Regions from separate parts of the Marivirga tractuosa DSM 4126 genome, predicted to be linked through region 2. Evidence: riboswitches for the same ligand, from Rfam matches in the RefSeq annotation. Region 2 holds a riboswitch; the other holds the start of a gene.
The links. A riboswitch is a leader RNA that binds a small molecule or an ion and turns the genes downstream of it on or off. The one in region 2 is predicted to bind thiamine pyrophosphate.
Positions count from the first base shown of each region.

Region 1: it holds a riboswitch for thiamine pyrophosphate, as region 2 does, so the genes downstream of both, FTRAC_RS16495 (TonB-dependent receptor) here and FTRAC_RS11635 (class I SAM-dependent methyltransferase) in region 2, are expected to answer to the same signal.

Region 1 is NC_014759.1:3,881,564-3,884,990, reverse strand. It holds gene FTRAC_RS16500 (T9SS type A sorting domain-containing protein) at 1-1,453, opposite strand, end outside; TPP riboswitch at 1,637-1,731, shown strand; TPP riboswitch at 1,801-1,897, shown strand; gene FTRAC_RS16495 (TonB-dependent receptor) at 1,957-3,427, shown strand, end outside.
Region 2 is NC_014759.1:2,759,141-2,762,567, forward strand. It holds gene FTRAC_RS11630 (DUF3179 domain-containing protein) at 1-670, opposite strand, end outside; TPP riboswitch at 1,080-1,173, shown strand; gene FTRAC_RS11635 (class I SAM-dependent methyltransferase) at 1,218-1,943, shown strand; gene FTRAC_RS11640 (AIR synthase-related protein) at 1,943-3,007, shown strand; gene FTRAC_RS11645 (thiamine phosphate synthase) at 3,004-3,427, shown strand, end outside.

The sequences.
Region 1 (3,427 bases), 1.1 Mb from region 2:
CAGAATCAGCTGTTGTAGCACTTCTTGAAAATCCAGTAGAGGGAACATAGTATTTGATACTGGAATTATCTGGTGTTCTATTGACTTCTCTCACAGCAATTGAGTACTCTGTGCCTGGTAAAAGACCTTCTATTTTCACCAAATCATCACTCCCTTGATACATTACATAAGTATCCTGCCCCACCAGCTCACCATTTCCAAAAGTTTGATTGGCAGTATAAGCTACATCATTAACTGTGGTGATATCTGGAAAACCACCTTGTCTCATAAACACTATCCGCTCGGCACCATCTCCCGGATCTAAATCAATGTATAAGCTATCAGCGAAAATCTTAGAGTAGTAAAATGATCCATTGTCTGTAGGGGTTGGTACAGAATTAATTTCCCAACCGTTGACATCACCTATTAGCAAACTATTTTCTAAAGAAAAAGTGGCAGTACCTAGAAAATCTGATTCACTGATGTGTACATACTCACCTGAAATATTAATTCCTGTTCCATCAAAATTAAATTTTTCACCCTTTGTTGAAGATTCAAAAGTAATCACTTCTGATGATGTCCCATTTAAGGTTAGGTTTCCTAAAATAGTTTGTGTTGTATTGGCATCTACCAATAAATTAGCTCCTTTTACTACGGTAAAATTCTGGAAGGTATTATTACCACTAATTACAATATCGTTACCAAAGCCTGTTGGGGTTGTCACATTTACTGTTCCATAAGTCTTGCCGTATCCTTGAAATTCATCGCTAAAATTAATAGTGGAGTTATTTGGGATAACAGTGACAAAATCAGAGTTATTCATCGTCCACTTTTCAATATTGAGTGTCGCATCGGTAAGGTTCAGTATTTTATCAAATGAATACCAGAGGTAAACATTTTTAAAATTGAAAGTATTGGCACCAAAAATTATTTCCCCTTGAGTAACAAATAAAGAATGACCGCTAAGCCCATTTTCAATAGACCAAGATCCTTCGCCTGAAAATCTTACAGAAGCATCTTCTGAAGTATTCAATAAACCTGAGGCAATGTTTACTGTTTGACCATCCACATTTGAATTGAAATCTAATAATACTCCTGGCAACTCAAAACTTATATTGGCTGGAGCATCCATACTTCCATATATCTCAATATCAGGAATAGGCGACTCCCCTGAAAAGTCAACATTATAACTTACATTAGTAGCTATGAAATCATTTACTCTGATAATGTTGCCATCAACGGTTACCGTTTGTCCATCTCCAGAAAAAGAATTGGCATCAAAAATTACGTTATCAGTTTCTCCTGGTAGCGAGGAATGTACAGTACTGCCTCCAGATGAAGTTGCCCAATGATTGAGATCACTCCATGTTCCTGAACCACCAATCCAAAAGTAGTCAGCAGCATTAACGTTTAAAGCAAATAAAATGAAAAATAAAGACAATAGAGATTTGAGGGGAGAGTAAAAATGTTTCATTAAGAAGTATACTTAGTTTTAAAATTAGAACTGGATATTTTATACCAAACTTCAAAACTAATCCATTCATAATCAGCACCAAACTTCTTTTGTACAATTGTTCACATAATCATTGTAAATGAATAGAATACTTAAAATAGTACCAAAGAATTTGCAATCCCCATTAATCACCCCTATACTTGCAGCATCAATAAGGGGTGCCTTAAAATAACGGGCTGAGAATATACCCTGAACCTGATCTCGGTAATGCGAGCGTAGGAATTTTGAATTTAAATCAAGAAATAAATATAAAATTAAAATAGGATTAAGGAACAAAAGTTCTGGTTAATCCATTATGAAGACAAAGCGTTTCAACGCTGGGGTGCCTTAATACAACGGGCTGAGATCATACCCAATGAACCTGATGCCGATAATGCGGTCGCAGGGATTTTGGTTAAGGAAAATGAAAGGAGGTAATTACCCCGCCTCCATGAGTTTCACTAACAATTATTTAATTTATTAACATGTTACAATTATTTAAAAAAACGCTATTGACAGCAATAGCAGCACTTGCAGTGTTCACTGCTTATGCTCAAAACTCCATTACTGGAACTGTAAAATCAGAATCTGAAGATGAAATCTTAGTAGGTGCTAATGTAGTTTTATTGCCAATTTCTAAGGGTAGTACAACTGATAAGGATGGGGAATTTAAAATAAACAATATTCCAAATGGTGACTACACTTTAAAAGTTAGCTTTGTTGGCTACAAAAATTATGAAGAATCAATAAGCATTTCTGAAAGTAAATCCCTTAAAATTTACCTCGTGCCGGACAAACTACTATCAGAAGAAGTGGTAGTTAGCGCCATACGTGCCGACAAGCTTGCCCCTATCACTCAATCAACTTTAAGTAAGAAAGAGATCAACTCGGTATTTAACGGTCAAGACGGGGCATTTGTCTTAGAACAGCTCACACCCTCGATACAAGTAAATTCAGATGCTGGAACCCGCTTCACCAATTATGGAAGCATGAGATTACGAGGGATAGACCAGAAAAGAATCAATATTACACTAAATGGCGTACCTCTTAATGATATGATTGACCAAGGTGTTTTCTTTTCAAATTTCACTGATATTACTAGAAGCATGGAAAGTGTACAAGTGCAAAGAGGTGTAGGAACAAGTACAAATGGTACTGCCTCGTATGCAGGCTCAATTGGTTATGAATCAGAAGATATAAATACCGAAGATCCTGAGGCAACTGTTACTCTATTAGGCGGCTCATTTAATACTTGGCAAGGTACTGCTGAAGTTAAGACTGGTCTAATGGAGAATAACACAGCATTTTATACAAGATTAAGTAGAACATATAGTGATGGATATCGTGACCATTCTGGCAGTGATGCCTATTCCTTCTTTTTCAGCGGAGGTTGGTTTGGTGAAAAGGATATCGTCAAAATAAATGGTTTTAACGGTAGAACTAAAAATGATTTAGCCTACTCCCCTGTCCCCGAATCACTTATTGAAGAAGATCCACGGACTAATGTCAATAATCCTAATGACATTGATGATTTTGGTCAATCACTACTGCAATTAGAGCATACGCATTTTTTCAATAATAATTCAACTTTAACTTCATCCGCTTATTATGGGGCTGCAGGTGGTGATTTCCCATATACGTATAATGTCGATAGTGAAAACCTAGCAAGTATCAATTATCCGCTTTTTAATGATCATTATGGGGTGATGAGCTATTTTAATCAGAAATTTACTGATTTTGAATGGACTACTGGTATTCACGCCTATCGTTTCAATAGAGAAAATATCGAGCAATTGGTTCCCAATTTCAGCAATCCATACTATCAGGATCAATCTATTAAAGATGAGATCAGCGCATTCATAAAAGGAAGTTACAGAGTAGGTGATTTCAGTATACTGGCCGATGTTCAGGCTCGGTATGTTACCCTAGAAATGATTCCTGATACAGATTTTTTAG
Region 2 (3,427 bases):
TTTGTTTAACTTCTAGCCACGAAAGAATTTGAAATGGGATCATGGTCAACTCATAAGGATGCAGCTTACCTATTAATGATTGAAAGGTAGATTGCTGGAAGAAAGTATTAGTCCTCACATCTGCCACTATCATATTGGCATTTTTAAATGAGCCTACTTTTAATGGTCCTATTGCCGTAACATCAAAAGGGATGATGCTTCTACACATGGCACAATAGGTTAGTGCTACAATTTTATCTTCAAAATGGTCATTGATGATGTGGTGGTGAATGACATAATCTAAGGGGTAGCACTTCGTAATGCCCTCATATTCAATCACGGCCATTTCCATTTGGTCATCAAGAGGTAGTTGATTAGGATCTTTCGCCATTGCTGGAAAAAACACAGCAGGAAATGCTTTCTCCTGATGCATTTTATAAGTTAAAACCAAGGCAAGTCCTGTGATCAATAAGGGGGCAATGACCCATAATGGCATTTCATTACTTTGGTAAAAAATTACGCCTGTCCATACTAATAGCCCTATAAAAATGAACCAATTGAGGGGCTTTCGTAAAAAATAATGGTAGTACAACCAACTTAAAGGAAAAGCTTCTACTAAAGCCATGTAAATGGCAGCAGTTCCAATTAATAATGATGCAATAGCCAATCCATAAAAAAATACTAATTCCATAAGCTTACTATTTTCGGCTCAAACCCAACTATTGGATTAGCACCGCATCTAAAAGTGGGCGTTTCCTTGAATGAAAATGTCCGATGCTCTACTAAATTTATTAAAAAATAGGGACTTCTGGAAGTGCTATCTGAAATCTATTTTCTTGGGAATGTGGTGTAAGTGATGATCTTTCAGCTAGTTACCTGATCATGAGATGGGAACAGAGCAATTTTTCAAGTATAAACAGTCCAAGCGTACGCTTGAACTAGATGGTTTCACTTTTATACAGCACAGGCGGACGCTTGCGCTAGGGCGGTCCAGCCAAACTACCATCTGGTTCAGGCATCCGCTTGGATCATTACCCTATACCTAAGGGATAAATTTTAAATGCATTGCGTAAGTATCTAATTATCCTTAGCTTCGTCTTATATTTTAAATGGGGTGCCAACTGAAGGGCTGAGATTATACCCAAATAACCTGATCTAGGTAATGCTAGCGTAGGAATTGTGAAAACCAATCGAACTTCATCTTCCCCTGCATCCCTAGATCTTAAATTCTTAGATCGATGACTCAAATTTCAAAAAAGGAAAAATTCGATGTCGCCACCGGTGAATTGCGCAATTGGCAAGGAAGACAGGAGTGGTTTTTTAATAGAGATGATACCGACCACTACGAGGCCTATTACGAAGGACCCTATAAGCGTCAGGAAGTTTGGCAAAAAAAGACGTTGGAAGGACTTATCAAGAAAGACAGCCGAGTTGAAAGCTTATTGGAATATGGCTGTGGTACTACCCGTTTCACCAGATGGTGGCATGAAATAGGAATTCAGGCTACAGGCGGTGATATTTCTCCTTTTATGTTGGCCCAGGGTGTTCATCTGTTCGATGGAGATCTTGTTTTAGCTGATTCCCATCATATGCCATTCAAAAATCATACTTTTGATGCGCTCGCCTTCATCACCACTTTTGAATATTACAAAAGACCTATTGAGGTAATCCGTGAAGCCGCAAGAGTAGGTAAATATGGAATCATTTTCGGAATGATGAACCGCAATACACCCAAATTAGTGCGAAGAAGAGTGCAGCAGTTATTTGGGCAGAACAATTATTACGTAACGGCTAACTTTTATACGCCCGCTTCTTTGAAAGAACTCATTGCTGAGGCGCTCCCTGACCGGGATTATAGCATTCAGTGGAATGCGACTGGCTTACCTAAGTGGTTTCCACGTCAGCAATGGAAATTACCTTATGGCGATTTTTTTGGTTTGTATGTACAATTTAATGATGTGTGATGGCGGCTTTTGATGATCAATATGGAAAAGTAGATGCTCAGGTCTTTAAAGAGGATTTACTGAATAAATGTGGGGCAAAAAGACCGGAAGTGATTTGCGGTCCGAGATTTGGCGTTGATACCGCCATAATTGAGTTGGGCAATGGAAAAGCACTGGCCACTTCCAGCGATCCGCTATCTCTGATTCCTTCTCTGGGCATGGAAATTTCTGCACACTTATCCGTGCACTTATTAGCCAATGATATGTCAACCACTGGCTTTGCACCTCAGTTTGCTCAGTTTGTGCTCAATCTTCCGGTCAGCTTGACGCGAGAAGATTTTAATTTGTATTGGAGTCACATTGATGCACTCTGTAAAAAATTAGGCATTAGTATTACGGGTGGCCATACCGGCCAGATTCCGGGGCAGGAATCTACCATTTCCGGAGGAGGCACTATGTTTTTGCAGGCTCCGAAAGATAAAATATTAAGCAGTAATAATGCAGCCATAGGGGATAGCATTATCATGACCAAACATGCGGCTTTATCATCTTCTTCGCTTTTAGCCAATGCGTTTCCTGAAACGGTCAGTCAAAAGTGCGGTGAAGAAATTCAGAAAATTGCCGCCCACAACTTTTGGGATCTTTCTGTAATGAAGGAAGCCTTAGCCGCCTCCAGCATTTTGGAACCGAACCAAGAATTGCATGCCATGCATGATGTAACGGAAGGCGGGATTTTAGGAGCATTGGATGAAATGGCAGATGCCTCCGGCTGCGGTTTCACAGTGGAATTGGATAAAATTAAGCTCAATGAGGAAGTGAAGCAGATTACAGATCTGTTTGAGATCGATCCCTTTATCTCCATAGGTGCTGGTTCTATGTTGATGGCAGTAAAGCCGGGACATGAAGACCGCTTGATCAAAGGCCTTTCTAAAGAAGGAGTTGAAGCTTGTAAAATTGGCGTTTTCAAGGAAGGTTCTGCAAAGCAAGTAGTGGATGCGAATGGCAAGCAGAGGTCTTTTACTTTTGATGGAGTGGATCCTTATTGGGCCGCATTTTTCAAAGCATTTCAAGCAGGATGGCAATGAAAAAACTAGCAGGACTTTATTTGGTGATTGACCCTAGTCAAGAGCATGATAGCTTGTTGAATAAACTTCATACGGCTTTGAAAGGGGGCATTGACATTGTACAGATTTGGGATCATTGGCCAAAAGCTCAGGACAAGGAAACGCAATTAGAATTTATAAAGCGAGCAAAAAAATTGACAAAGGATTTTCAAGTGCCGCTGCTCATGAATCAAGATTGGGAATTGGCAGTGGAAACAGGATTAGACGGTGTACATTTTGACCGACTACCTGCCGATTTTCCAAGTATTCAGCCCCAGTTGAAAGGCCAGTATATTGGCCTTACGGTCACGAATAATCTGGAAGAAGTGCAAATGGCTGAGCAAAACAGCTTGTCTTATATCAGCTTTTGCTCGGTATTTCCATCTCCTTCGGTTGACAGTT